2 regions of the Devosia sp. Z6_126 genome follow, and region 2 is predicted to be linked to the other one. Evidence: predicted binding sites of a transcription regulator. Region 2 holds the regulator's gene; the other holds the start of a gene.

Region 1 (15,303 bases), on a different contig from region 2:
ACCCTGTTCAGCCCGACCGATCCGCTGATGTGGGAGGATGCGGCGCAACTGGCGATCCGCACGGTGAGCGGGGCGTTCACGGTCGGGGTGCAGATGTCGGCGCCGTTTATCGTGTTCGGTCTCGTGTTCAATCTGGGCGCGGGGATCCTGGCGCGGCTGATGCCGGCGCTGCAGGTGTTTTTCGTATTGATGCCGGCCAATGTGATGGTCGGCTTGATCCTCTTTGCCTTGCTGCTGACGATGATGATGGGCTGGTATATCAGCGCCTTCGAGCAGCATCTGGCGATGTGGCGGGGCTAGGGCCGGGCAGATGTCGGACGAGGCGCCCGAAAAATCCAGCAAAACCGAAGACCCTTCCGCCAAAAAGCTCGAGGACGCGCACAAAAAGGGTGACGTGGCCAAGAGCCAGGAGGTGACCACCTGGTTCATGCTGGCAGGCTCGGCGGCAGTGTTTGCGCTGCTTGGGCCATCCACCAGCGCCAGCTTGATGGGGTCGCTCAAAACGCTGCTCACCAATGCCGATCGGTACGAGCTGGGTGGTCCCGCATTCGGCTCGTTCTTCAACGGGCTGGCGCTGGCCCTTGTGGGCACGATCATGGTGCCGCTGCTGATCTTGTCGTTCTGCGCTGTTGTGGCCAATCTGGTGCAGCATCGGTTCCTGTTTTCGGCCGAGCCAATCACGCCCAAACTGTCCAAGATTTCGCCGCTGGCGGGGTTCAAGCGGCTGTTTTCGGGGGAAGCGCTGGTCAACTTCCTCAAGGGGCTGGTCAAGCTGGGACTGGTGGGAGCGGTGCTGGTGGGTGTCGTTTGGCCCGAGCGCGACCGGCTCGACACGATGATGACGGCCGACCCGCTGCTGATCCTGCAATTCTTCCAGGATATCGGGCTCAAGGTGTTCGGTGCGACGCTGGCCGTAGTGACGCTGATCGCCATGGCGGATTATGTTTATGTGCGCCGCAAATGGTGGACGCGCCAGATGATGACGCTCCAGGAAACCAAGGACGAATACAAGCAGATGGAAGGCGACCCGCACGTCAAGGGCCGCATCCGCCAACTGCGCCAGGAGCGCTCGCGCAAGCGCATGATGGCCGCGGTGCCTGACGCCACGGTGGTGGTCACCAATCCGACGCACTTTGCAGTAGCGCTGAAATATGATCGCTCGATGCGAGCGCCGCTTTGCGTTGCCAAGGGCGCTGACGCGGTGGCCCTGCGCATCCGCACGCTGGCCGGCGAGCACAATGTGCCGATTGTAGAGAACCCGCCGCTAGCTCGGGCATTGTTCGCGAGCGTCGAAGTCGATGAGCCCATTCCGGCCGAGCACTTCAAGGCCGTCGCGGAGGTGGTCGGCTTTGTGATGCGATTGCGCCCCAGCACAGGGTGGCGGCCAACACGCTGAGGCTGGCAAGCCTGTTGATAACAAGCAATATCTCCCCCCGCGGCAGACCATTTGCTAAACCTTTCTGGGCACCTGATTCGGGCGGCCAGATGGTGTACGCGCTTGCGTTGCGAACGAAAGCCAAGCATTGCCTTGGTAAGCTGGCTCTGTGCCAGACCATGCGAAGCGGTCCGAAAGCCTTGCGACCGAAGACCTAGGAGCTTGAACATGGCCGTCACGCCGATCCGGGATGACAATTATCCCGAGCCGCTGGTGGATTCGGGGCGGGGCGGATACGGGCTCTGGCGCGTTGTGGCACTGGGACTGGCGCTGGTGGCGCTGGCGGTGGGCTACGCGATGTTCGGTGATCACGTGCCGCTTGATCTGGTGATGACCTTTGTGGGCATGCTGGCAGTGGTCGGCGTGTTCTGCCTGTTTGGACTGGCTGCGGGCCTGTTCCGCTTTGCCGGTAATGAGGAGCGGCGCACCACGTCCCACGCCATCGTCGACAGCCTGCCCTTTGGCGCGGTGGTGGCGGATCGGGATGGGCGCATTTCCTATGTGAATGCGCACTATGGCAGCTTTGCGGGGGCGCTCAACAATGGGGTTCCGGTGGGCGTGCCGCGCTTGTTTGCCGGACAATCCGATGCCAGCGAAGCGATTTACCGCCTGTCGCGCGCGGCCAAGGACGGGCGCAGCGCGGTGGAGGATATCCGCCTGATCGGGGGGCTGGGGGGGTCCCAGGCCGAAAGCAATCGCGCCTTCTGGTACCGGGTTGGAGTGCGGCCATTGCCGGTCACCGAAGGCGAATCCAAGCCCAAGGTGATCTGGACGGTCGAGGACATCACCCGCGACCGCGACAATAATGAAAGCGCTTTCCGCGATCTGCAGCGCGCGATCGATTATCTCGATCATTCGCCGGCGGGCTTTTTCTCGGCTGATGCGCGTGGGCGGATCCAGTATCTGAACTCAACCCTTGCCGACTGGCTGGGTTACGATCTGGCTGAATTCAATGCCGGCCAGCTCAGTCTGCGCGACGTGGTGCATGGCGATGGCGCGACGTTGTTGATGCGTGGTCGCGGTGACGGGGAAATCCGCACCGAGATCATCGATATCGACCTGGTGCGCCGCAACGGCACAACATTGCCGGTGCGTCTCCTGCATCGCGCGGCTCGCATGGCCGACGGTGAACTGGGCGAAACGCGCACCCTGGTGCTCGACATGACCAGCGCGCCCGATACCGAGGAAGCGTTGCGGGCGGCGGAAATCCGGTTCTCGCGCTTTTTCAACGATACGCCATTTGCAATCGCGACGCTCGACAGCGAAGGGCGGATTATCCGCACCAATGCCCCATTTGGGCGCATCTTCCATTGGTCGGGTGAGGAAAAGAGCCTTGAAATGCAGCCGCTGATCGACCTGATCGGCCAAGGCAGCCGCGACCGTTTTGCGCGCGCCATCGCCGATGCTTCGGCGCATCGCTCGGCAGTGGAGCCGGTGGATGCGTTGCTGAGCGCGGAAGGCGAGCACGCCGTGCGGCTTTATCTATCGGGCTCTGAAACCCTGTCGGGCTCGCCCGAGCAGGTCAATGTCTATGCCCTCGACATGACCGACCAGCGCAAGCTTGAGGCGCAGTTTGCCCAAAGCCAGAAGATGCAGGCCGTGGGACAGCTCGCCGGCGGCGTTGCGCATGATTTCAACAACTTACTGACCGCAATCATCGGTTTTTCCGATCTGCTGCTGCTTAAGCATAAGCCGGGCGATCCATCGTTCAGCGAACTGATGCAGATCAAGCAGAACGCCAACCGTGCAGCGGGGCTGACACGGCAGCTGTTGGCGTTCTCGCGCCGGCAAACTCTGCGGCCGCAAGTGCTTGAGCTGCCGCTGATCGTTGACGATCTGACCGTGCTGCTCAAGCGGATGATCGGGGACAAGAACACGCTAGGCGTTGATCACGGCCGCAATATCTGGCCGGTGCGCGCCGATGTGGTCCAGCTCGAACAGGTGGTGATCAACCTCGTGGTCAATGCTCGCGACGCCATGCCCGATGGTGGCTCCATCACCATTCGCACCAGCAATGTCAGCCGCGCCGAGGCCGAGGCCATGCAGTTCGATGGCATGGTGGCGGCCGATTATGTGTTGATCGAAGTGCAGGACACCGGCACCGGGATGAGCCAGGAAGTGCTCACCAAGATCTTCGAGCCCTTTTTTACCACCAAGGAGCTGGGTAAGGGCACCGGGCTGGGGTTGTCGACGGTCTACGGCATTATCAAGCAGACCGAAGGCTATATCTATCCGGTCTCGACCGTCGGGGTTGGCACCACGTTCAAAATCTTCCTGCCCCGCTATGTGCCCTCTGAGATCGAGGCCACGGCCAAAGTAGCCGCGGCAGCGGCGCCAGTGCGGGACCTGACGGGCGAAGAGCGTATCCTGTTGGTTGAGGACGAGGAAAGCGTGCGGGCATTCTCCGCTCGCGCGTTGCGCGCGACTGGTTACGAGGTGTTCGAGGCTGACGGCGGCGAAGAAGCGCTCGAGGTGCTCGAGGAGCTCGAGTTCAAGATCGATCTGATGATCTCGGATGTGGTGATGCCCGAGATGGATGGGCCAACCCTGCTCAAGCATGTGCGCAAGACCATGCCGCGGCTCAAGGTGATCTTTGTGTCGGGTTATGCCGAGGAAAGCGTGCGCCGCGATATCGAGGATGATCAGAGCGTCGAGTTCCTGCCCAAGCCTTATTCGCTGGACCAGATCAATTCCAAGGTCAAAGAGGTGCTGCAAAAGCAGGACGAAGGCCAGGCGCAGTGAACGCGCGCAATTTCGGTGAAGGGGCGGGGGAGCGCAATGTGCTGGGCGAACCGCTCGAGCCCTGCTCCACCAGTCCGCTGACGGGGTTCTTCCGCAGCGGCTATTGTGCGGCGGGCCCAGAAGGCGTGGCCCGGCATCTGGTCTGCATCGAGGCGAGCGAAGCCTTTCTCGCCTACTCCAAAGTCGCCGGCAATGATCTGTCCACGCCCCGCCCCGAATGGGGCTTTCCTGGACTGAAGGCAGGAGACCGCTGGTGCCTTCTGGCCGAGCGGTGGGCACAGGCGCTGGAAGCGGGGCAGGCGCCCCGCGTCTTCATGCACTCAACCAATGAAGCGGTGCTGGACGGGCTAAGCCTTGCTGATCTCAAGGCTCATGCACGCGATTTGAATTGAGCGGCTCCCCCTAGTAGAGATCGCCGATGATCAGCGGATGCTCGTCCTCGATCCGGACGGGATTGCGCAGGGGAGCGCCGAACTGGCTTTCCTCGATCTCGAATACGTCATTGGGCTGAGTGACGATGTTGTCCGCAAAGCTGAGCGTCGCCGTGCCGAACATATGCACATGCACGTCGCCAGGCTGGCGGAACAGGCCATATTTGAAGTGGTGATATTCCAGATTGGCGATGGTGTGGCTCATATTGGCCTCGCCCGACAGGAACGGCTTTTCCCAGATCACCGCACCATCGCGATAAATGCGCGACATGCCTTCGATATGGTCGGGTAGATCACCCACCCGCAGCTCGGGACCAAAGGCGCAGGCTCGCAGCTTGGAATGGGCGAGATAGAGATAGTTGACCCGTTCCGTCACATGATCGGAAAACTCATTGGCCAGCGCGAAACCAAGGCGGCGGGGCTGGCCATTGGCGTCGATCAGGTAGATGCCGGCGATCTCTGGCTCTTCGCCAGCATCGCGGGCAAAGGACGGGGATGGAATGGGGTGACCGGGATTGACCACGGTCGTGCCATTGCCCTTGTAGAACCATTCCGGCTGGACGCCCCGGGCGCCGCCTTCGGGCTTGCCCCCTTCAAGGCCCATCTGGAACATCTTCATGGAATCGGTCAGCTGTTCGGCTTGCTTGGCGGCGTTGCCCTTGTGCATGGCATCGCGCGTGGCGGCCGAGCCCAGATGGGTCAGCCCTGTGCCGGTGATATAAAGATGGGCCGGATCGGGATGATCGATCGGCGCGAGCATGCGCCCTTCAGCCAGGATGTCGTGCCGATTGACGGCGTCTCCAAGCCCACGCTGGGCCACGAGCGCCGCAAGACCCGTGCCTTGGGCGAGGGCGGTCGTGGCGAGCTCATAAACGCTGGTGGTGGTGTTGACCCGGCGGGCGACGTCACCCTCTACTGCGGCCACGGCGCGGGCGCCCGATTGATCGAAAAACTGGATGAGATTCACGGGGTTTGCTCCTCGATTGCCCGTTGCGGTCGTCCCGTGCATAAAGCGCAACCCGGGCCGGCCCGGCAAGCTCTTTTGCGCGCCGCGTGGCGGTCAGAGTTCCATCTGGGCACGGAAGGGCTGCGGTCCAGGGACTGCGGTTCTTTTGTTGCAAGGGGCGCGAGAAATCGCCTTGACAGGAGCGGAACAAAATGAGAACAAGAGGGCACTTCTCGTGGATTGATCTTCCGGAAAGCAGCGCGTTGCGCCCGGTCCCGGAGCGTGGAATAAGGAGAGACTCGTATGGCAAATACCCCGCTTCGGATCGTTGAAGGTGGATCAATGGACAAGGACAAGGCTCTCGCCGCGGCGCTGAGCCAAATCGAGCGAAATTTCGGCAAGGGCTCGATCATGCGCCTTGGCGAGGCTGCCTCGATCGAGGTTGAGGCAATATCGACGGGCTCGCTCGGGCTTGATATTGCGCTCGGAATTGGTGGCCTGCCCAAGGGCCGCATCGTTGAAATCTTCGGGCCGGAAAGCTCAGGCAAGACCACGTTGGCGCTGCATGTGATTGCCGAGGCGCAGCGCAAGGGTGGCGTTTGCGCTTTTGTGGATGCCGAGCACGCGCTCGATCCGATCTATGCCCGCAAGCTGGGCGTCAATGTGGATGATCTGCTGATTTCCCAGCCTGACGCCGGCGAACAGGCGCTCGAAATCACCGACACGCTGGTGCGCTCGGGCGCGATCGATGTGCTGGTGGTTGATTCGGTAGCGGCATTGACGCCGCGGGCCGAGCTTGAAGGCGAAATGGGCGACTCGCTGCCGGGGCTGCAGGCCCGGTTGATGAGCCAGGCCATGCGCAAGCTGACCTCGTCGATTTCCAAATCCAAGTGCCTGGTGATCTTCATCAACCAGATCCGCATGAAGATTGGCGTGATGTATGGTTCGCCCGAAACCACGACCGGCGGCAATGCGCTCAAATTCTATGCCTCGGTGCGGCTCGACATTCGCCGGATCGGCGCCATCAAGGACCGCGAGGAGATCGTGGGCAACCAGACCCGCGTCAAGGTGGTCAAGAACAAGCTGGCCCCGCCGTTCCGCCAGGTTGAATTCGACATCATGTATGGCGAAGGTATCTCCAAGACTGGCGAGTTGCTCGATCTTGGGGTCAAGAGCGGCGTGGTGGAAAAGTCGGGCGCCTGGTTCTCCTATGACAGCCAGCGCATGGGGCAGGGGCGTGAGAATGCGCGCCAGTTCCTCAAGGACAATCCGGCGGCTGCGGCAACTATCGAGCAGGGCGTGCGCGAAAGCTCGGGCCTGCTCGGAGAAGTACTGCTGGTATCGGGCGGTGACGACGCTGCCGACAGCGACGAATAAGCAGTTCCCATGCAGGGTGAAGAAAGGCATCGCGAGAGCGGTGCCTTTTCTTTTGAGTCTGAACGGCAGGCGCCCGGCTGCAAGCAGGCGAGACAGAGCTGCCGCCAACGCAATCTGGAATCGTTTATATCGGGCCTGGCGATGCTCATCGAGCCCTCTAGCCGGCGTCCCGATACCTAGCAGTAAGCGGGGCGCACCGATGCTGGACAGCGCTGCGCCGCACGGGCTAGAAAGCCAGCCAAAGTCTTGCGGCGTCCACGGGCGCCAATCCGCCATGAAAGCCATTCTATGACCAGCGTAAACGATCTCCGCTCGAGCTTTATCGACTTTTTTGCCCGGAATGGTCACGAGGCGGTTCCGTCGAGCCCATTGGTACCGCGCAATGATCCCACATTGATGTTCACCAATGCTGGCATGGTGCAGTTCAAGAACGTCTTTACCGGTCTCGAAAAGCGCCCCTATACGACCGCCACTTCGGCGCAGAAATGCGTGCGCGCCGGTGGCAAGCACAACGATCTGGACAATGTCGGATTTACCGCCCGCCACCACACCTTTTTCGAGATGCTGGGGAATTTCTCCTTTGGCGATTACTTCAAGGACCACGCCATTGAACTGGCCTGGACCTTGCTGACCAAGGACTGGGGTCTTCCCAAAGACCTGCTGATGGTTACCGTCTACGAGGACGACGACCAGGCCATGGAGCTATGGAAGAAGATCGCCGGGATCGGCGAGGACCGGATTGTGCGGCTGGGCGCCAAGTCCAACTTTTGGCAGATGGGCGACACAGGCCCGTGCGGGCCGTGCTCGGAGATCTTCTACGACCATGGCGACAAGGTCTGGGGCGGCCCTCCCGGCTCGCCGGATGAAGATGGCGATCGCTGGATCGAGATCTGGAACCTCGTGTTCATGCAGTTCGAGCAGCATGCCGACGGCTCGCGCACACCATTGCCACGCCCGTCAATCGACACTGGCATGGGCCTTGAGCGTATTGCCGCCGTGATGCAGGGTGTGCACGACAATTACGATATCGACCTGTTCAAGGCGCTGATCGGGGCTGCTGCCTCGGCGATCGGCACCGAAGTCGAGGGCGAGGGTAACCGCAGCCTGCGGGTGATCGCCGATCACCTGCGCTCGATGTCGTTCCTGATCGCCGAAGGCGTGCTGCCCTCCAATGAAGGGCGTGGCTATGTGCTGCGGCGGATCATGCGGCGCGCAATGCGCCATGCCACGCTGCTCGGCGCTGAAGAGCCGGTGATCCATAAGCTCGTTCCAGCGCTGGTGCGCGAAATGGGCCAAGCTTATCCCGAGCTTTCGCGCGGGGAGGCCATGATCAGCGAAACGGTGCGGCTGGAGGAGGGGCGCTTCCTTAAGACCCTTGGACGGGGCCTGCAGATTCTCTCGGATGAAACGAGCACTCTCGCCGAAGGCGATACGCTGAACGGCGCCACCGCGTTCAAGCTTTATGACACCTATGGGTTCCCGCTCGATCTCACCCAGGATGCGCTGCGGGCGCGCGGCATTGCTGTGGACCAAGCCGGCTTTGATGCCGCTATGGCCCAGCAAAAGGCAGAAGCGCGCCGGAGCTGGTCAGGCTCGGGCGAGGCGGCCACCGACGCGGTCTGGTATGGGCTGGCTGATCGGCTTGGGCCCACGGAGTTTCTGGGCTACGAAACCGAAACGGCCGAAGGGGAAGTCACCGCATTGCTGCGCGACGGGGCCGAGATCGATCGGCTTGAGGCCGGGCAAGAAGGTTATGTAGTACTCAACCAAACCCCGTTCTATGGCGAGAGCGGCGGGCAGGTTGGCGATGCCGGCTCCATGCGTGGTGACGGCCTCAGCGTTGTGGTCACCGACACGCAAAAGTACCATGGTGTGTTCGCGCACAAGGTGAAGGTCGAGACTGGAGCGCTGCGCGTGGGGCAGGCCCTCGAACTCGTGGTTGACCACGCTCGCCGTTCGGCCATTCGTGCCAATCACTCCGCCACCCATCTGCTGCATGAAGCGCTGCGGGTCGTGCTGGGTGACCATGTTGCTCAAAAGGGATCGCTGGTTTCGCCGGATCGGCTGCGTTTCGACTTTGTGCATACCAAGGCCATGAGCCCGCTGGAACTGGCGGAGGTCGAGGACCTGGCCAATGCCATTATCCTGCAAAACGCGCCGGTCGAAACGCGGCTGATGGGAGTTGAGGAAGCCAAGGATTCGGGCGCCCGCGCGCTGTTCGGCGAAAAATACGGCGACGAAGTGCGCGTGGTCTCGATGGGCGAGCCGACGGGCAACAGCCTCGGGTGGTCGGTGGAGCTGTGCGGGGGCACCCATGTCAGGCGCACCGGCGATATCGGGCTCGTGTCGGTGGTGGCTGAAAGTGCCGTGGGGGCCGGCGTGCGTCGCATCGAGGCGCTGACCGGCAATGCGGCGCGCCTTCGCGGCAACACCCATGTTGCCATTGTTGAAACTGCAGCGGGGATGCTGCGTGCCGGCAGCCAGGATGTGCTTGAGCGTATCGCGGCGCTGCAGGAGCAGCTCAAGCGCTCCGATCGGGCGCTCAGCGATGCCAAGCAGAAGCTGGCCATGGGCGGCGGCGCCGCCGGGGGCAGTGAGGTGGAAGCGATCAACGGCACGCCCTTTATCGGCCGCATCGTTGATGGCCTGCAGCCCAAGGATCTGCGCGGACTAGTCGACCAGACCAAAAAGCAGGTGGGATCGGGTGTGGTTGCCATTATCGGGTTGGCGGAAGATGGCAAAGCGGGGCTGGCGGTCGGTATCACCGAGGATCTGATCGGCAAGGCTTCGGCCGTGGATCTGGTACGGGCGGGATCCGCTGCGATGGGCGGGCAGGGCGGCGGCGGTCGTCCCGACATGGCGCAGGCCGGTGGTCCGGATGGCAGCAAGGCCGAAGACGCACTGGCCGCTATCCGCGCGCTGCTCTAGACCAAGGATAGAGAAAAAAGGAAAGGCCCGCCTCCTGAGCTGGAGGCGGGCCTTTTTGTGTGGTTGTAGCGGAGCGCTTAAGCTTCCTGGATCGCTGATAGCTTCCAGTCGCCGCCCCGCGGGCGGACAAAAGTCCAGAGTTCGGTGGCCTCGGTGGGTTCGGCGGGGTCGCCCTCGACGACCCGATCGGTGGCGCGTTCCACGGTCCAGTCGCGCAGGCTGTAGCGCAAGGCAGCGGTGGCGTAATCGCTGTTATCCTCGCGCCAGCTTTCGGCGATGTCACCCTGGAGCAGCTTGATGTCGGCAAGCTGGTTGTGCAGGCCGCGGGTGGCGTTGGCGGCCATTTGTTCGGCCAGGTAGCCCATCATTTCGGGCGTGGTCAGGCGACGCAGGGTTTCATAGTCCTCGGCGCCATAAGCAGTCTGAACCTGACCCAGCATCTGCTCGAAGCTATCGAGGTCCCGCTGGCCAACGCCCAGTTCGTCCGGATTGGCCGGGCGAGCGCGCGAGGGGCGGGTGGCATTGCCGGCACCCGAGCCACCCAAGCCGCCAAGATTGCGGCCGAAGTTCTCAAAGCCGGTGCGGTTGGTGTTGTCTGGCCCGCCGGCCATAGCCGGACGGCGCGCGCCGCCGCGGACGAGGCGCATTACCAGCCAGACGACGCCGCCAATCAGGAGAACCTGGAAGAGCAGGCTGAACAAGCCGCCAATGCCGCCAAAGCCAGCGCCAAAGAGCAAACCGAGCAAGCCGCCAAGCATCAAGCCACGGAACAGGGAGCCACCAAGGCCGCCCAGGAATCCGCCACGCTGCTGGGCGGCGGCAGGGTTCTGGGCGTTAGCGTTGGGTCGTGCCTGCTGTGCGGGCGTGGTGGAGCGCTGGATAGGGGCTACGGTGTTGGGTGCCGTGTTGGTTGGAGGCGCCGACTGGAAGGTGCGGGTGCCGCGGCTGCCAAAGCTGCCACGGGCGCGCGCGTCCGCGGTATCCACAGCGGCCATCGAGAATGCGACAACAAGTGCGGCAAACGCGCTGGCTAGCCGGAAGCGGCGGGCGATGAACATCAGGAAAATCTCCTCGGACTGAACTTGAGGCCTATATGGGGGCAGGGCCAGGCAATTGCATCCCCTGAAAGCCATGAGAGTGCGGGAAAGTTGCGTTAGGCGGCTACGTCGCTCAAGGCACAGCGGATGTTACAACAGGCGCTTTATCCCGGAACCAGCCGGGGCCGATATCCTGTGCCCCGCCGGAGCGCGTGAGCCGGTCGCGCAGTCGCTGCAGATTTGGAGCGTCCCAATTTGGGGGATCGGTGATGGCGAGCCAGGCATCAAGATAATGCTGGGGCGCGTAAACATGGCCGAACCCAACGGGCGAGGTTTGGGCCAGGGCCATGTCGAGCGCGAGCTGTAGGAAGGTGACGACTGGGTACCAGGTGAGCTGGCGCGAGACGTCGGGCGGCCGATTGCTGGTCAGCCATTCGGGCGGACGATACAGCACCTGGGGTTCGAAGAAGACAATGGGGTCGCTGGCATATTGCAGGTAAACCAGGCGCATGGGACCCCAGCTGGCACCGGGAATGTCGAGGGCATTGCTCTGGTTGGTAAAGCGGATGATGGAGCTGTCGTTGAAGCGCGGCAGCCATTCCGGAGTGCCGGCCTGGCGGTTCGCGGTGGCATTGCGCCAGGAGGGGCTGGCGAAGGGCGGGCCGGCCCAAAGCGCGCCCTGGAACGGATCGGCCAGCACGTCGTAAAGGGTGGCGGAGGCTTGTGACGCATAGGCACCCAGGCTCAGACCATGCAGATAAAGCCTGGGCCGGGTGTCGGGGGGCAACTCGGTCCAGTAATCGTAAACCGCGTTGAACAGCGCCTGGGCCGAAGCCGTGCCAACATCAGGTTCGGCAAGGAGCGAGAGCCAACTGGTGAGATATGAATATTGCAGGGCCACGCTCGCGACGTCACCGGCATGCAGGATTTCGAGCGTGTCGATGGCGGGGGGGTCAACCCAGCCGGTGCCCACTGGCATGATCAGCACCAGCACAGAGCGATCAAAGGCGCCGATCCGCTCCATTTCCGCAAGGGCAAGCTGGGCCCGCTGGTCCACCGTTTCGGCCGAACGGAGCCCAACATAAACCCGAAGCGGGCTCTTGGCTGGGCGCCCGATCAGGGCTTGGATATCGGGGGCGGTGGGACCGGACTGGACGTAAACCCGGGCGTCGAGCCCAATCGTGTCCCAGTCGATGAGGGAGCCGGCGCTGCCCGAACGCAGGGGATCGGCCGGGGGCTCTTCATATTGGCCCGCGAGGGCATCCAGTTCGCCATAGAACTGATCGGCAGCATAAAGAACGCCGCGTACCACGATGCCGTTGACAAAGAGGCTGGTCACGACGCCGACGATGAGCATGCCGCCAACCAGCGCCACCCGGCGCGGCAGGATGCGCGCCAGCCAATTGGCCACGGCCCGCACGAAGCGCACGATGGCGGTGCCGATGCCGATCAGCAGGGCGGCGGGGAGAGCCGCAATCGCGGCAACGCGTACGGGCTGGGTGGAATGAACGGGGGCCATGCCCATGACCTCGCGGATGGAGTTTTGCCAACCGGTGGATAGCCACAGAAAAACAATGGCCGTGAGCGTGCAGACCAAAAGGGCGATCAGCTTGATCCGGCGCGCGCGGGTGCGACCCGGGATGCTCAGTTCCATGAAGGTCCACAGCCACTCCCCAAACACGCCGATGCCGTAGCCGGCAGCAAAGACGCAGCCGCTCAGAATACCCTGCAGCACGAAGTGACGGGGCAGCAGCGAAGGCGTGAGGGAAAGGGCAAAGAACAACACTCCGACAAGGACGCCGCCCGTTGGCAAGCGATCCAGCGCCAGGAGGAGGCGTGGCAGGAGACGCTGCATGCGCCAGGCGCTAGCGGCAGGTGCGCGCATGGCCATTCCACATGAGCGCTGGAGCCCACAATGCCAACAACCAGGCGCCCACCGCACTACCCCCTCAGAAAACCGCCGGCAGAAAAACCGAGCGAAATCACCGTCCAGATCACCCACGCATCGACCAGGATGCCGACTGCCCCGATGAGGAGGCCGATGATGAGGCCCAAACCGTCGCGGTTCAACCGGGACAGGCACATTACCGCGACCCCGACATTGGGGATGGCGTTCATAAAGGGGATAGGGACCACCATGGGCAGGCACAGCACCATGACGATGAGGGCAAAGGGGCGACCCGTTCCTGTGCCAACCAGGGCTCGGAAGCGGGGAAAGGAGATGCGCGCCAGTGCGCGCGAATAGCGCAGCAAACGGGCCAGCAGTTTGAGCAGGAGCTTAACTGGGACGCGCCGGTCACCCACAAAACGCGGCAGGCGCACGGGGCGGCCCAGCAGCATGGCCATGGCAAAGCCAAACATGGCCAGTGCCACCAACCCGCCATAGCCTGGGGCACCCGGGATCATGTTGAGCAAGCTGAAAACGAAGATGATGAGAGTGTGGCTGTTGACGCCAAGAACCTGGATGAGGCCCGAAAAGGTCAGTTCCGGCGCTTGGCCGCTCGCAGACAGGTGCAGCGCCTGCCGCATGGCATCGAGCTGGAGTTCAACCGGGCTGGCGTGCGGAGAAAGGGGCATTGCTATTCAGGCCGGCGCGAAAGGCGCAAAAGCAAAACGGCGCCCAGGGGCGCCGCTCGCATTACTCTCTCGAGACCGCTCAGGCCATGGCCTTCTGCAGGTTTTGATCGATGGCATCGAGGAAGCCGATGGTCGACAGCCATGGCTGATCCGGGCCGACGAGCAGGGAAAGGTCCTTGGTCATCTTGCCTTCTTCGATGGTGTCGACGGTGACCTTTTCGAGGGTCGCGGCGAACTTGGCGAGGGCTTCGTTGTCATCGAGCTTGGCGCGATGCGCCAGGCCACGCGTCCAGGCAAAGATGGAGGCGGTGGAGTTGGTTGAGGTTTCCTTGCCCTGCTGGTGCTGGCGGTAGTGACGCGTCACCGTCCCGTGGGCAGCTTCGGCTTCGACGATCTTGCCATCGGGGGTGGCCAGAACCGAGGTCATCAGACCGAGCGAGCCAAAGCCCTGGGCCACGATGTCGGACTGCACATCGCCGTCATAGTTCTTGCACGCCCAGACATAGCCGCCGGACCACTTGAGTGCCGAGGCGACCATGTCGTCGATCAGGCGGTGCTCGTACCAGATCTTGGCGGCTTCGAACTTTTCCTTGAACTCGGCTTCGTAAATTTCCTGGAAGATGTCCTTGAAGCGGCCGTCATAGGCCTTGAGGATGGTGTTCTTGGTCGAGAGATAGCACGGCACACCGCGGGCAAGCGCGTAGTTGAAGCTGGAATAAGCGAAGTCGCGGATGGAATCGTCCAGGTTGTACATGGCCATGGCAACGCCAGCGCCGGGCGACTGGAACACTTCGTGCTCGATCACTTGGCCGTCTTCGCCGGTGAACTTGATGGTCAGCGTGCCCTTGCCCGGGAAGGTGAAGTCGGTGGCGCGGTACTGATCGCCAAAGGCGTGGCGGCCGACGATGATCGGCTGGGTCCAGCCGGGGACGAGGCGCGGCACGTTCTGGCAGATGATCGGCTCGCGGAAGATCACGCCGCCCAGGATATTGCGGATGGTGCCGTTGGGCGACTTCCACATCTTCTTGAGCTTGAATTCCTCGACGCGCTGCTCATCGGGGGTGATGGTGGCGCATTTGATGCCGACGCCGTACTTCTGGATCGCCTTGGCGGCATCGATCGTGATCTGGTCGTTGGTGGCGTCGCGGCTTTGGACGCTGAGATCGTAATATTCGATCGGCAGATCGAGATAGGGGTGGATGAGCTTGTCCTTGATCGCCTGCCAGATGATGCGCGTCATCTCATCGCCGTCGAGATCGACGACGGGATTGGCGACTTTGATCTTGCTCATGAAGAGTTCTCCCTTGGTGTCCTGCCTGTCGGCCCACAGCCGTGTTGGCGCCCCTATAGCATTGCAAGGGAAAAGCGCAAAGACTGGCTCGGCAAGGCCTCTTGCCCAGGGCGGGCAGGGCGGGCGGGTTCAGGCGGGCGAACGGCGGTAGGTCTCGTGCTGTGGAAGGTGATCGGCAACCGCGTCCCAGCCCAGGTGGGTGCGGGCGAAGATCAGTTGATTGGGCACAAACCAAGCGTTGTCGCCGGCGAAAAAGCCTGCCGCGACTAGGCGCACGGATGGAGCGCGGGAGGACTGGCCATAAAGCGGCGTGCCGCAATGGGGACAGAAGTGACGGGTGAAGGTTGCGCCCGACGCACTTGGCCGCGAGAAACTGCCGGCTTGCCCGGAGACGATCAGGTGTTGCTCGGACACGAGGGCCACGGTGGAATGACCCGTGCCGCTCGCCTGCTGGCAATGTAGGCAAGCGCACATGAACATGGAGCCGACCGGACCGGTGATGGCCATGGTCAGCGCCCCGCAGGCGCAACTGGCTTTCA
Region 2 (15,303 bases):
TGTATTTCCTTGATTTCGGGGATTTCGCCGTGGCGGGCTCCAGCCCCGAGATCCTCGTGCGTGTTCGCGAAGGCGAGGTCACCATCCGGCCCATCGCCGGCACCCGCAAGCGCGGCTCGACGCCGACCCGCGACCAGGAACTGGCGGCCGAACTACTGGCCGACCCCAAGGAACGTTCCGAGCACCTGATGCTGCTCGATCTCGGGCGCAACGATGTGGGCCGCGTCGCCAAGACCGGCACTGTGCGGGTCACCGACAAGTTCTTTCTGGAATACTACAGCCACGTCATGCACATCGTCTCCAATGTGGTTGGCGTGCTCGATCCGCAATACGACTTTGTCGATGCGCTCGCCGCCGGCTTTCCGGCCGGCACGGTCTCGGGTGCCCCCAAGGTGCGCGCCATGGAGATCATCGACGAGCTCGAAAAGTCGCGTCGCGGCATCTATGGCGGCTGTGTGGGCTATTTCGGCGCCGATGGCACCATGGACACCTGTATCGTCTTGCGCACCGCGCTGCTCAAGGACGGCAAACTTTATGTGCAGTCCGGCGCCGGCATTGTTGCCGATAGCCAGCCGGCCCTCGAACAACTGGAATGCGAAAACAAGGCACGCGCCCTTTTCAGCGCTGCCGAGGAAGCGCTACGCTACGCCGGCGAGGCGAGGATCGGGCAATGAGCGGCAGCAAGACCAGCGTGGACCTCACACTGAGGTCGAACACTTATCGATGGCGGGGCTGGTTCTGATCTCTGAACCTCCATTCCCCATAGCTGCGCTGGAGCAGACCCATGACCCGCACGCTCGTTATCGATAATTACGACAGCTTCACCTACAACCTCGTCCACTATCTGGGCGAACTTGGCGCCGAACTCACCGTGGTGCGCAACGACAAGATCACCCCCGACGAGATCGAAACCATGGCCCCCCAGGCCATCGTGCTGTCTCCCGGGCCCTGCACCCCCAACGAAGCCGGCGTGTGCCTGGCGGTGATCGACCGCTTCAAGGCGCAGATCCCCATTCTGGGCGTATGCCTTGGTCATCAGGCCATCGGGCAGGCCATGGGCGGCGACGTCGTGCGTGCGCCCGAACTGGTGCATGGCAAGACCAGCGCCATCAACCACACGGGCGAAGGCCTGTTCCGCGGTCTCAACTCGCGCTTTGAAGCCACGCGCTACCACTCGCTGGTGGTTGAACCGACCACCCTGCCCGCTACCCTCAAGGTCACCGCCACCACCGATGATGGTCTGATCATGGGCATGCAGCACGAGAGCCTGCCGGTACATGGCGTCCAGTTTCACCCGGAAAGCATTGCGTCGGAGAACGGGCACGCGCTGTTGCAGAACTTCCTCAACCTCGCTCGCGACTTCAACGGAAAGGCCGCCTGATGGACATCAAGCAGGCACTGGCCAAGATTGCTGACCGCCGCAATCTCACCGGCGAGGAAATGCGCTCGGTGATGCGCACCATCATGGCCGGTGAAGCGACCCCCTCCCAGCTCGGCGCTTTCCTCATGGGCATGCGCCTCAAGGGCGAGTCGGTGGGTGAGATCGCCGCCGCCGTGTCGATCCTGCGCGAGCAGATGGTGACGGTCGACGCCCCCGAACACGCCATCGACATTGTCGGCACCGGCGGTGATGGCGTTGGCACGCTCAACATTTCGACAGCCAGCGCCATCGTTGTTGCCGCCGCCGGCGTTCCCGTCGCCAAGCACGGCAACCGCGCCTTGTCTTCCAAATCGGGCTCCTCCCAGGCCTTGGAAGCCCTAGGCGTCAAGCTCGACCTCACCCCCGCCGAAATCTCGCGCTGCATCAACGAGGCCGGGATCGGCTTCATGTTCGCGCCCTCCCATCACCCAGCCATGCGCCATGTCGGTCCGTCGCGCGCCGAAATGGGCGTGCGCACCATGTTCAACCTGCTCGGCCCCCAGTCCAACCCCGCGGGCGTGCGCCGCTATATGCTGGGCGTTTATTCCCCCGAATGGGTGGAGCCGGTCGCCGCCGCGCTTCTCGCCAACCGGGCGATCAAGGCCTGGGTGGTGCATGGTCGCGATGGGCTGGACGAGCTTACGGTCACTGGCCCCTCCTATGTGGCTGAGATCGCTGACGGCAACCTTCACAGCTTCGAAGTCACCCCTGAAGATGCGGGCCTGTCGCGCCACGATCCCAATGACCTCTTGGGTGGCGAGCCCGAATATAATGCCCTCGCCATCCACGCGCTCTTTGACGGCGCGCCCGGCGCCTATCGCGACATCGTTCTCCTCAATGCCGCCGCCTCGCTGATCGTGGCCGATGTGGTGAGTGACCTGCGCAGCGGCGCCGCCATGGCCGCCGAAATGATCGACAGCGGCAAGGCCCGGGAAACCCTCGAGCGCCTCGTCGCCATCTCCAATGGAACACCCCCATGAGCGATATTCTCAAGCAGATCGAAGCCTATAAGCGCGAGGAAATCGCCGCGGCCAAGGCCCTGCGCCCCTGGGACGAAGTGGTTGCCGCCGCCCATGACCAGCCCCCGCCACGCGGCTTTCTCGCCGCCATCAAGGCCAAGCGCGCCCGCGGCGAATACGCCTTGATCGCCGAGGTCAAGAAAGCCAGCCCCTCCAAGGGCCTGATCCGGCCCGATTTCAACCCGGCAGAGATCGCGCGCGCCTATGAAGAGGCCGGCGCGACGTGCCTTTCGGTCCTCACCGATCAGCCCTCGTTCCAGGGTTCGCCGGCGTTCTTGCGCGAGGCGCGCGACGCCACCGCCTTGCCGGTCCTGCGCAAGGATTTCCTGTTCGAAACCTACCAGGTCGCCGAAGCGCGCGCTTGGGGGGCCGACTGCATCCTCATCATCCTCGCCGCTGTCGGTGACGACGTCGCGCGCTACCTGCTCGATTCCGCCCGCGAATGGGGCATGGATGCCCTGGTCGAGGTGCATGACCAGCTCGAGCTCGACCGGGCGCTGGCGCTCGACGCCGAGTTCATCGGCATCAACAACCGCAATCTGCGCACCTTCGAAACCCGGCTCGATACCTCGGTCAACCTTGCTGGCGGCGTGCCCGCGGGCAAGGTGCTGGTCAGCGAAAGCGGCATCAACGGCCACGAACACCTGCAGCATCTCGACCGCACAGCCGGCATCGGCACCTTCCTTGTCGGCGAATCGCTGATGCGCCAGGCCGATGTGGTCGCCGCCACCCGCGCCCTCCTGCAGGGTGTGCCCCAGGCCGCCCATCCATGAGCGAGCCGCAGCTGACCCATCTCAACGAGCGCGGGGAGGCCCGGATCGTTGATATCGGCGACAAGGCAGTCACCCGCCGCCGCGCCCTCGCCCAGGCGGTGATCAGCGGTCGGCCCGAAACCATTGCCGCCATCATGGGTGGCGCCCTCAAGAAGGGCGACGCCCTGGCCGTCGCGCGCGTCGCGGGCATCATGGCAGCCAAAAAGACCGCCGAGCTCATCCCTCTTTGCCACCCCATCCCGCTCACCAAGGTCAGCGTCGAGATGGAGGCGCGCGAGCCCGGCGCCATCACCATTCTTGCGACTGCCGAAACCACCGGCCAGACCGGGGTGGAAATGGAAGCCCTCATGGCGGCTTCCACCGCCGCGCTTACGCTTTACGACATGGCCAAGGGCATCGACCGCGAGATGGTTATTTCCGCGATCTGCCTACTCGAAAAATCGGGCGGCAAGTCCGGCGATTTCCAGCGGGCGCCATGAGCCTGCTCCCGGTTGAAGACGCCCTCGCGGCCATTTTCGCCCGCGTGCCGCCCGCCCGCACCGAGTCGGTGCCGCTTGAGGCCGCCGCCGGCCGGGTACTGACCGAGCCCCTGCTCGCCCGCCATGACCAGCCGCCTTTCCCCGCCAGCGCCATGGACGGCTATGCCGTGCGTGCGGCCGATATCGTGCCGGGCGCGATCCTAGATGTCGTCGGCACCGCCCAGGCCGGCGCCGGCTTTGGCGCGGATATCGCCCCGGGCACCTGCGTGCGCATCTTCACCGGCGCGCCCGTGCCCCCGGGCGCTGATGCCGTGATCATGCAGGAGGAAGCGACCCGCACCGGCGACCGCGTCAGCTTTGCCGCCCAGCCTCCCGTGGGGCGCAGCATTCGCCCGCTTGGCCACGACTTCCGACAGGGACAGGAGCTGATTCCGAGAGGCTCTCGCCTCACCCCCATGCAACTGGCCGTCGCGGCCGCCGCCAATTGCCCGACTTTGCCCGTCGCCGTGCAGCCGCGCATCGCGCTCCTCGCCACCGGGGACGAACTGGTGCTGCCCGGCACCGCTCTCGGGCCGGGCCAGATCGTTGCCTCCAACAGCTTCGGGCTGCGACCGCTCCTTGCGCCTTACGCCGCCGAGATCCGCGACTACGGCATCGCTCCCGACAACCGCTCGGCCCTCTCCGAACGCCTCGCCGCCATCTTTGCCGAAACCCCCGACTTCGTCATCACCACCGGCGGCGCCAGTGTTGGCGACCATGACATCGTTCAGGAAATCCTGCTGAGTCTCGGCGTGCAGCTCGATTTCTGGCGCATCAATATGCGCCCCGGCAAGCCGCTGATGTTCGGCACCCTCGGCAAGACCCTGGTGTTTGGCCTGCCCGGTAATCCGGTTTCGGCCATGGTGACCGCCGCCGTCTTCATCAAGCCGGCGCTGCGCCGCTGGCTGCGCGTTGCCGAACCCGCCCCCTGGCACCTGCCGCTCCTCGCGCCCACGCCGCCCAATACCGCCCGGCGCCATTTCATGCGCGCCCAATTGGTGCATTCAAGCCAAGGTGCGGGCTTGCTCCCGATCAGCGAAACCGATAGCGGTCATACCTCTTCGCTGGCCCGTGCCGATATGCTGCTGGTGCAGCCGGAATACGATTCCGGGCAACCCGCCGGCGCCCTTGCTGCGGCCGTTCCGCTGGACGGGTTCTAAGCAGAGCCAAAGAATTTTCTCCTGCGCCCTTGAGCGTTATTGCAGAACATAACTGGAACACCTATGCTCGTTCAGTCTTTGTTCCGATTCTGCGATTGAAGGGCTCCGATGCTGACGCGCAAGCAACATGAACTGCTGATGTTCATCCATGAGCGGATGAAGGAAAGCGGCATTCCCCCTTCGTTTGACGAAATGAAGGACGCGTTGGATCTGGCCTCCAAGTCGGGCATTCACCGCCTGATCACGGCGCTCGAGGAGCGCGGCTTCATCCGCCGCCTGCCCAATCGCGCACGGGCGCTGGAAGTGCTCAAACTCCCCGATTCGATGAACCCGGCACTTGGCGGCCGCAAGGCGCGCTTCGAGCCCAGCGTCATTGAAGGCAATCTGGGCCGCGTTGCCGCTCCGCCGCCTCGCTCGGGCTGGAGCGATGATTATGTGCGCCCCGTGGCCGTGCCGGTCATGGGCCGGATCGCCGCCGGTACCCCCATCGAGGCGATCCAGAGCCATTCCCACACCATCTTGGTGCCACCCGAAATGCTTGGGCCTGGCGAGCACTATGCGCTCGAAGTGCGCGGCGATTCGATGATCGATGCCGGCATTTTCGATGGCGACACCGTGCTGATCCGCCGCCAGGATGTTGCCGGCACCGGCGAGATCATCGTCGCCCTGGTGGATGACGAGGAAGCCACCCTCAAGCGGCTGCGTCGCAAGGGCAACACCATCGCACTCGAAGCGGCCAATCCCGCCTACGAAACCCGCATCTTCCCGCCCGATCGCGTCAAGGTCCAGGGTCGCCTTGTGGGCCTGCTGCGCAAATATTGATCCCGATGGTCGAAAAACTCTGTCCCGTCCTGCTGCGCGGGGTGGGGCAAGAACGCCAGTGCTTGGCGTTCAGGCATCCTTTGGCTGGGTTGGAGCTGGTGAAAGGAACGCGGGAAGGCTCCGAGCCGATGGAAGTCGGTGCCCTGCGCGAACTCGCAGAGGAGTCAGGCCTCCAGGCAGAAGCTTTGCGCACGCTGCCATCCAGCAATTCCATTGCAGAGCAACAGCTTTGGCACTTCGTTGTGGTGAGTGCCGCGGCTCCCGTGCCCGAACACTGGCGTTACTTTACCCATGATGATGGCGGTCATTGGTTCGAGTTCTTCTGGTGGCCACTCGAGTGCCAACCCGGACCCGAATGGCACCCCATGTTTCAGCGGGCCCTCGCCCACATCGCTCGCCACGCCTGAAGCCCAACTCGGCCAAGAAACTATCGTCTTCAACGGAACTCGATTGCCGCCCTAAGGTCCTCATCGGGCTGTACCAGACCAGCGCCTTTGAGCCCCTCTTCCCGCTCCCCCTTGAGGGGAGGGCCGGGGTGGGGGTGCAGGCCCCTCCCGCGCAAGAGCGCCGATGTAGCCCCGCTCACAACAGCTTGCCTCCGGCCCCGTTACCCACGAGCCGGTCGTCCATCCTCCCGACAATAACTTATCCCCGCCCCCACCGATCACCCCCATAGTCTCCTCATCCGTGCATCCAAGCGAGATCATGACGAGTGGTTGGTGCGTGGAGGCTGGGGGATCGTGGGTCGCCGCGATCCGGCCGGTGTCCGCAAGAGCCGTGGGCCTCTATCGTCCGGTGGTCTTGGGTGAAGAATCGCGATGGCAGCTGCACTGGTCATCGGAACCCTGATGTGGCGCAGGCAGCGGTGCCCGCCAGGGTTTAGTTCGACATCCGCGGAATCTGGCATGCGCCGCAGGAGGGAGCGGGCATCGGCACCCAGTCGCTGTTGGCGGGGCGGAGCTTCCGTTTTGCGCAACGTTTTTTGAGGCAATGCCTCGCCAACGCCGCTTTCAACCGGAGGCCCCGCGCCGACCGGAGTTTTGCCGTGCCTTGGAAAGAAAAAATCCCCGCCGAAGCGGGGATTTCGAAGTCGTTGTCGGCTGAGCCTAGTGGTTGTCGCGCGGCACGCCATAGGTCTGGGCAATGCGCTGGTAAGCCACTGCTGGCTTGAGCACGGCGCCGTTGCCGAGCTGGTCCACCAGCCCGCGCTGGATCTCCTGCCAGGGCGTCTGGTGCGCGGGGTACTTGTAGCCGCCCGCTTCCGCCAGTTCCTGCCGGCGCGTCGCGATCTCGGCGTCCGAGATCAGGATATCGGCGGTGCCATTGTTGAGGTCGATACGCACCCGGTCACCCGTGCGCAGGATGGCAAGGTTGCCGCCCGCCGCCGCTTCAGGCGAGGCGTTGAGGATCGAGGGCGAGCCCGAGGTGCCGGATTGGCGCCCGTCACCGATACAGGCCAGCGCGTGGACACCCTTCTTGATGAGGTAGGCAGGGGGTCGCATATTGACCACTTCAGCCGCCCCCGGATAGCCGATCGGGCCCGCGCCGCGCATGAACAGCAGCGTGTGCTCGTCGATATCGAGCGAGGGATCATCGATCCGGTGGTGATAGTCCTCGGGACCATCGAACACCACCGCCTTGCCCTCGAACATGCCGGGATGCTCGGGATTGGCCAAGTAGCGCTCGCGGAACTCGGGCGAGATCACGCTGGTCTTCATGATCGCGTTATCAAAGAGATTGCCTCGCAGCACCAGGAACCCCGCTTCTTCCTTGAGCGGCTGCTCGAAGGGGCGGATCACCTTCTCGTCCTGGATGGGCGTGTTGCGGCAGTTCTCGCCGATGCTCTTGCCGTTGACGGTGGGTGCATTCTCGCGGATCAGCCCCTGCTTCATCAGCTCGTTGACCACCGCCGGCACGCCGCCCGCATGGTAGTAATCCTCGCCGAGATATTCGCCGGCCGGCTGCAGGTTCACCAGCAGCGGCACCTTGTGCCCATAGGTCTGGAAGTCCTGCAGGTCGAGCTCGACACCGATATGCTTGGCGATCGCCTGGATGTGGATCGGGGCGTTGGTCGACCCGCCAATCGCGGAATTGACCACGATGGTGTTGATGAAATTGTCCTTGGTCATGATGTCGGAGGGCTTGAGGTCCTCATGCACCATGTCGACGATGCGCTTGCCCGTGCGATAGGCCATTTCCTGGCGATCGCGATAAGGCGCGGGGATCGCTGCCGAACCCGGCAGCTGCATGCCCAGCGACTCGGCCAGCGAGTTCATCGTGGTCGCCGTGCCCATCGTGTTGCAGAAGCCGGTGGACGGCGCCGAGGACGCCACCAGCTCAATGAACTGCGCATAATCGATCTCGCCGGCCGCCATCATCTGGCGCGCCTTCCACACAATGGTGCCCGAGCCGGTGCGCTCACCCTTGTGCCAGCCATTGAGCATCGGCCCGACCGAGAGCGCAATCGCCGGGATGTTAACCGTGGCCGCACCCATCAGCATGGCCGGGGTGGTCTTGTCGCAGCCAATGGTCAGCACCACGCCATCGAGCGGATAGCCATAAAGCACTTCCACCAGCCCGAGATAGGCCAGGTTCCGGTCCAGGCCCGCAGTGGGGCGCTTGCCGGTTTCCTGGATCGGATGCACGGGAAATTCGATGGCAATGCCACCGGCTTCCCGGATGCCTTCGCGCACGCGCTCGGCCAGCACGATATGGTGGCGGTTGCAGGGGCTGAGGTCGGAGCCGGTCTGGGCGATGCCGATGATGGGCTTGTTGCCCTGCAATTCCTCGCGCGATACGCCGAAATTCATGTAGCGCTCAAGATAAAGCGCGGTCATGTCCGGGTTCTCCGGATTGTCGAACCAGGCGCGCGAGCGCAGCTTCTTGGGCGCGCTGCCCTGCCCATTGGGGGAAGAGAAGCTGTTGTCTGCCGTCATTACCTTATTCCTCAATAGTTCCGCCGAGGCGAATACAGGCTGCTGTTTGCTACAGTTCTAGCATGTTAGTTGCAGGAGTGAACGCCAATCCTGTTGGATTTCGTCGCCCCTTGCGCTCGCAGGACAACCGGGCGGCGTCGAATCGGCTAGGCGCAGGCCAGCGCAGCGACTAGGTTTGCCCGAAAGTGCGGGGCGAACTGCAAGAGGGGCAAGCATGAGTGAATTTGTGGATTGGGTCGGGGTTGATTGGGGCACCTCCAACCTGCGGGCTTGGGGCCTGAGTTCCGACGGCACGGTGATCGTTGCGCGCAAATCCGACCAAGGCATGGGCAAGCTGACGCGCGACCAGTATCCAGGCGTGCTCGAAACCTTGCTCGATGGTCTAGTCGGCAGCAACGGTGGCCCGCTCGACGTATTGATCTGCGGCATGGCCGGCGCGCGCCAGGGCTGGTTCGAAGCGCCTTATTTGGAAGCGCCAACCGATTTGCGCGGCCTGATTGACGGCGCAGTGCGCCCGCCCATGCCCAACAATCACCTGGCCCCGGCAATTCTGCCCGGTGTGTGCCAGAAGGCCGGCGGCGACAATGTGATGCGCGGCGAGGAAACCCAGCTACTGGGCCTCGCGACCCTGCGCCCCAATGCCCATGGCGTGGTATGCATGCCCGGCACCCATTCCAAATGGGTCAGCATGAATGGCACCCGCATTGAGCATTTCTCCACCGCAATGACGGGCGAGCTCTTCGATCTGCTGCGCCATCATTCGGTGCTGCGCTATTCGCTGACTGAAGACAGCAATGGGCCCGAGCGCGCCGAAGGCTTTGCCGCGGGTGCAGAGGTCGGCCTCGAGCGGCCCGAACAGCTCACCAGCGAGCTCTTTGCGGTCCGCGCCAGTTCGCTCCTGTCCGGCCGTCAGCCCGGTTGGTGCACCGGCTATCTTTCGGGCCTCCTGATCGGCACCGAAATTGGCAGCCGCCGTGCGCTGATCGGCGAACAAACCGTTCCCTTGATCGGCGCCCCCGCGCTCTGCGCCCTTTATGCCGAGGTGCTCGGCATGATCGGGGCACAAGGCGAAGCCGTGGATGGAACCGAAGTGGTGCTCGCCGGCCTTAAAGCTGCACGTGCCTTTATCGTCTGATTGGAGACCCCATGCCCCACCGCCACCTGATCGCGATTCTGCGCGGCATTACCCCGCCCGAAACGCTGGATGTGTGCCACGCCCTTGTTGCGGCCGGCATCACCATGATCGAAGTGCCCCTCAACTCCCCCGACGCCCTGACCAGCATTGCGCTGGCGGCCGAGGCGCTCTGGGATGACGTGATGGTGGGTGCGGGCACCGTTCTGAACAAAAAGCAGGTTTGGGCCGTCGCCGATGCCGGCGGCACCTTTGTTGTATCCCCGGATACCAACCGGTCGGTTATAGAAGAAACGGTGCGCATTCAGCTGGGCTCCTATCCCGGCGTGTTCACTCCCAGTGATGCGTTCAAGGCGATCAAGGCGGGCGCCACCGGGCTCAAGTTTTTCCCCGCTGAAGTTCTGGGCCCGCGCGGCATCAAGGCGATGAAGGCGGTCTTGCCGCCCGAGCTGCCGCTTTACGCGGTGGGCGGCGCCAAGCCGGACAACTTCGGCGAATATTTCGCCGCCGGTTGCAGCGGTTTTGGCCTGGGCACCTTTTTATACAAGCCCGGCAGCACCCCCGCCGAAGTCGGCCAGCGCGCCGCCGAGGCGGTATTGGCTTATGATGGAAGGACTACAGCGTGACGCAAACGGCGAGCCTGCTGATCGACAGCAAATGCGCATTGGGCGAGGGCCCATTCTGGCACCCGGACCGCCAGCAGCTGTTTTTCCTTGATATCAACAATCAAAAGCTCTTCGCCACCTCAGCTCGGGGCAATGTCGAAGTGAGCTGGAGCTTTGACGAGAACGTCGCCGCGGCTGGCATCATCGATGCCGACAACCTGGCACTGGTCACCGAAACCGGGCTCAAGCGCTTCAATCTACAGACGGATGAGCAAGGCCTCATCATTCCGCTCGAAGCAGACGATCCGCTGACGCGCGGCAATGACAGTCGGGTGCATCCCTCGGGCGCCTTCTGGATTGGAACCATGCGCAAGGAGGAAGAAGCGCCGGGCGGCAAGCTCTATCATTACCGCGCGGGTCAACTGAGCGTGCTGCGTTCCAACGCCTCGATCCCCAACGCCACCTGCTTCACGGCCGATGGGCGCACCGCTTACTGGACCGATACCCCCACCAAAAAGATTCTCAGGGTACAGACCGATCCGGCCACCGGCATGCCGGTCGGGGAATGGTCGCTCTTCGCCGATGTCTCGGACGGCCGCGGCTTCCCCGACGGCGCGGTGGTTGATAGCGAAGGCTATCTGTGGAATGCGAAATGGGGCGGCGGCTGCGTCGTGCGGCATGCGCCGGATGGCTCGATCGACCGGATCATCGAAGTGCCGGTCTCGCAGGTCACCTGTCCTGCCTTCGGCGGCCCCGATCTCAAGACCCTCTTCATCACCACCGCCGCCAAGAATCTAAGCGCTGAACAGCTGGCTGCCGAAAAGGTGGCCGGCGGGGTCTTCTCGATCCAGGTGGATGTGCCCGGCATCCCGGAGGCGCGCATCGTCCTCTAGCCTGCCCCTTATTGTGACCTCACGCGCCAGGGGCGCGTGAGGTTGGGCACGGCAGTCCGCACGACAAAGCGCTGCTCTCCATCCTCCCATTTGAACCAGTGCACGCCGCCCCTTGCGAGATCGTCGCGGTCAATCACCTGGGCCTGCGCCCGGCATGCAATCGGCGCCCGCAACCGCGTCACCACCAGATCGTGGCGGGCGCAATCTTCGGCGAAGGCGCCGACATCACGCACCACCGCCACCCCAAATTGCTCCGTCGCGACCACGCAACCGAGGCTGTCGCAGCGAGCCGCGTCGAGGACGGGCGCAATTTCTTCCTGGTAATGTTGACCCCAGACGTCAACGGCAAAGCTGCCTGCCCGGCCGGTAACCAGCCCCAGCCGGGTCTCGCTGCGCACCGCGACGGCTTGGGTCGTATCGGCAACCAGCACATCGGGGCGCTGATCGAAACCAAACAGCAAGATTAATGGGATCGCCGCCACCGGAGCAAGGAAGCGCCACCGGCTGGGAAAGAACGCAAACCAGGCGAGCGCCGCTAACCCCAGCAGCAAGGCGGTTGAGGTCAGCAGCGGATTGCCGGTGAGCCCCTCGCTCCAACCCGCCACGAGGACCGCGCCGTCCACCATGCGATCGATGCCCCAGCCCATCACCGCAACCAACGGCGCTTCCAGCCCGAGCGGCATCAGCAATACCGAGAGGACGCCAAAGGGCATGATGACGAGGCTGACCACTGGCAACACCAGCACATTGCCGATCACCCCCAGGGGTGCGGTCTGCTGGAAATGATAGGCCGAGAACAGCAAGGTGGCGGTGCCGGCGATGAAGCTGGTCAGGGCGGCGGTCCCCACCGAGACGATGAGACGGGCAATACCCGCCCGGTGCACCGAGGGGGTTCTTCGGGGCAACTCATAAATGCCGATCAGCGCCACCACGGCTGCAAAGGACAGCTGGAAACTGGCCCGAAACACACTGGCGGGATCGAGCAGGATCACCACCAGCGCCGCAATGGCAACATTGCGCATGGTCAACGCCCGCCGCCCCGCCAGCACCGCGCCAAAGATCAGGGCCAGCATGATAGTCGAGCGGAGTGCCGGCACATTGGCCAGCCCCCCCGCCAGCAGCAAATAGCTGAAAGCCGCAGCAATTCCGGCCACCGCCGCGAGCTTCTTGACCGGCCAGCGCACGGCCAAACCGGGAAGGCTCGCCAGCAACAGCCGCACCAACCAGAACACGCCGCCCGCGACGATCGACAGGTGCAGCCCGGAAATCGAATAGATATGCGCAAGGCCCGAAGCTGCCATCACGTCACGCGTTTCGTCGTCAATGGCGCTCTGATCCCCCACCACCATAGCGCGGGCAATGGCGGCCGAGGCGCCTTCCATCTGTTCGTCCAGCCGGGTGCCGATCGCACGTCGCAGATCCTCGACCGAACGGCCCAGATTGAAGTCCGTCGCCTCAGCGACACGCGTAATCGCACCAGTTGCATTGCCATAGGCGCCGATCCCCGCAAAATAGGCGTGAAACTGCCCGTCAAATGCGCCGGGCAGCACTGGCCCCGGCACTGGCGCCAACCGCAACTGCCCCCGAACGGTGTCACCCGGTTGCAGCGGCGGCTCGGCCGGGATCAGCAATCGCGCCTTGTTGATCGGCGCCGATGGCGCTTCTCCCAACGGCCGCAAGGCTGAAACCACGACGCGGCGATCCTCTTGCGTCGCCGAAAGGATCTCGTCGATGACTGCCTCGTATTGCCCGTAAAGCGGGAACGGCAGCATGCCCGTTCCCCACAGCGCGCCATGAACCGGGAGAAGGCAAAAACCGCCCCAGAAGGCCGCAAACAACACCGCCAGCCGCAAGGCCGCCAGATTGCGCAGCGCCAGGCACGCCCCTAGGCAAGCGGCCGCGCCGACCGCCCCGAGTGCCGAGCCCGCCGGTTCAAACGGCAGGCCCGCATAGCTGACCAGCCCGGCAATGGCAGCAAAAGGCAGGAGCACAAACACCCGTCGACCCGCCAGGGCCGCCTCCAGGGCGCGGACAAATAATAGACGTTTGGTTGCTACGACGGCGGGCAATAGCTTGGGCGAGGGAAGGATCGGGCCAGCCTGCACCGGCACCGGCGCAAGCTCCCGCGTCTGCTCCAGCGCCCCCGTGCCCTGCACCGCGGCGTCCCCTCTACTTGCGCTCGTGCTACCCTATGCTACACACGCTACCAAACCTCGTCCAACCGTTCCGGTATTCATGTCTAAAGTCGTTACCCGCTTCGCGCCTTCCCCCACGGGCTTCCTCCATATCGGCGGTGCGCGCACGGCGCTGTTCAACTGGGCCTTTGCCCGCAAGCACGGCGGCACCATGCTGCTGCGCATCGAGGACACCGACCGCGAACGCTCCACCCAGGCCGCTGTCGAGGCGATCAAGGATGGGCTGTCCTGGCTTGGGCTGCACTGGGATGGCGAAGCCATTTCCCAGTTCGAGCGTGCTGGCCGCCACGCCGAGATCGCTCATGAGCTGATCGCCAAGGGCCATGCCTATAAGTGCTATTGCTCCCCCGCCGAACTTGACCAGATGCGCGAGGAAGCCCGCGCTGCCGGCAAGCCGCCGCGCTATAACGGCTATTGGCGCGACCGGGACCCGAGCGAAGCCCCTGAAGGCATTGCCCCCGTAGTGCGCATCAAGGCGCCGCTCTCGGGCGACATCGTGGTCAATGACCATGTGCAGGGCAAGGTCGTGTTCAAGACCGAGAACCTCGATGATTTCATCATCCTGCGCTCGGATGGTACCCCGACCTATATGCATGCCGTGGTGGTGGACGATCACGACATGGGCGTCACCCACATCATCCGTGGCGACGATCACCTCACCAATGCCGCCCGCCAGATCATCATCTACAATGCGATGGGCTGGACCGTGCCGGAGATGGCCCACATCCCGCTGATCCACGGCCCGGATGGGGCCAAGCTCAGCAAGCGCCATGGCGCCCTCGGCGTCGACGCCTATCGGCAACTGGGCTACCTACCCGAAGCTTTGCGCAACTATCTCGCTCGCCTCGGCTGGAGCCATGAGGACGACGAGATCTTCTCGACCGAGCAGATGATCGAGTGGTTCAGCCTTGAAGGGCTCAACAAGGGCGCCGCGCGCTTTGACTTCGTCAAGCTCGAAAACATCAACGGCCACTATATTCGCGAGGCCGCGCCCGACTATCTTTATGATGTCATGATCGCCACGGCCAAGGAAGTTGGTCGCACCGTCGACCTTGAGGGCCTCACCGCTAACAAGGACACGGTGCTCGCCGCACTGCCCGAACTGCAGCCGCGCGCCAAGACGGTCCTTGAGCTGATCGACCTGGCGCAGTTCATCTATGCCACCCGGCCGCTCGCCATCGACGCTGCAGCTTCGGCGCTGCTCACCCCCGACTCACGTGCGGTGCTCGCCGATATGGCGAGCACGCTCGAAAGTCTCGATGACTGGTCGGTGCCGGCGATCGACGCCGCCATGCGTGCTCTGGCTGAAACAAAGGGGCTCAAGCTCGGCAAGCTCGCGCAGCCCTTGCGCGCAGCGCTCACTGGCCGCACAGTTTCCCCGGGAATCTTCGAGGTGATGGTGCTGATCGGGCGCGAAGAAACCATGGCGCGGCTGGGCGACCAGGCTGCTCTAAGATAACAAACCAATCGGGTAAGTACTGCTTACCCTTAGTTGCGGCGACCGGGGCGAACTGCTACCCCACACTACAACTGAACAGGCAATAGCCGGCCCCCTCTGCGGTGTTTTCTGCACTCCAGGCCGCGGGCCATCGAGGAGAGTTAAATGACCGATCCAGTCGCCAAGCTCACTATCGGGGACCAGACTTTCGAGTTCCCGGTACTGTCAGGAACCGTCGGCCCCGATGTGATCGATATCCGGTCGCTGTATTCCAAGACGGGCATGTTCACCTACGATCCCGGCTTCACCTCCACGGCCGCCTGTGACAGCGCCATCACCTATATCGATGGCGACAAGGGCCAGTTGCTCTATCGCGGCTACCCGATCGACCA

The links. The regulator LexA, encoded in region 2, represses DNA repair genes until DNA is damaged. The targets are predictions, from matches to a motif close to TGTTCNNNNTGTGTTCNG.
Region 1: a site for LexA is predicted at 5,758-5,775, ahead of recA (recombinase RecA). Genes of this name have one in related genera too.

Annotation. Positions count from the first base shown of each region.
Region 1 covers NZ_JBYUNO010000004.1:137,938-153,240, forward strand. The annotation lists gene fliR (flagellar biosynthetic protein FliR) at 1-300, shown strand, start outside; gene flhB (flagellar biosynthesis protein FlhB) at 311-1,396, shown strand; gene cckA (cell cycle histidine kinase CckA) at 1,604-4,177, shown strand; gene AC3YOG_RS17505 (DUF2237 family protein) at 4,174-4,569, shown strand; gene araD1 (AraD1 family protein) at 4,580-5,575, opposite strand; gene recA (recombinase RecA) at 5,858-6,931, shown strand; gene alaS (alanine--tRNA ligase) at 7,220-9,859, shown strand; gene AC3YOG_RS17525 (Tim44 domain-containing protein) at 9,937-10,917, opposite strand; gene AC3YOG_RS17530 (alpha/beta hydrolase) at 11,030-12,781, opposite strand; gene AC3YOG_RS17535 (exopolysaccharide biosynthesis protein) at 12,838-13,473, opposite strand; gene AC3YOG_RS17540 (NADP-dependent isocitrate dehydrogenase) at 13,553-14,764, opposite strand; gene AC3YOG_RS17545 (GFA family protein) at 14,894-15,303, opposite strand, start outside.
Region 2 covers NZ_JBYUNO010000002.1:66,671-81,973, forward strand. The annotation lists gene trpE (anthranilate synthase component I) at 1-674, shown strand, start outside; gene AC3YOG_RS07135 (anthranilate synthase component II) at 785-1,381, shown strand; gene trpD (anthranilate phosphoribosyltransferase) at 1,378-2,400, shown strand; gene trpC (indole-3-glycerol phosphate synthase TrpC) at 2,397-3,212, shown strand; gene moaC (cyclic pyranopterin monophosphate synthase MoaC) at 3,209-3,691, shown strand; gene AC3YOG_RS07155 (molybdopterin molybdotransferase MoeA) at 3,688-4,890, shown strand; gene lexA (transcriptional repressor LexA) at 4,999-5,712, shown strand; gene AC3YOG_RS07165 (NUDIX domain-containing protein) at 5,718-6,119, shown strand; gene AC3YOG_RS07170 (IlvD/Edd family dehydratase) at 6,819-8,648, opposite strand; gene AC3YOG_RS07175 (2-dehydro-3-deoxygalactonokinase) at 8,863-9,783, shown strand; gene AC3YOG_RS07180 (2-dehydro-3-deoxy-6-phosphogalactonate aldolase) at 9,795-10,406, shown strand; gene AC3YOG_RS07185 (SMP-30/gluconolactonase/LRE family protein) at 10,403-11,278, shown strand; gene AC3YOG_RS07190 (ComEC/Rec2 family competence protein) at 11,287-13,434, opposite strand; gene gltX (glutamate--tRNA ligase) at 13,514-14,932, shown strand; gene gltA (citrate synthase) at 15,077-15,303, shown strand, end outside.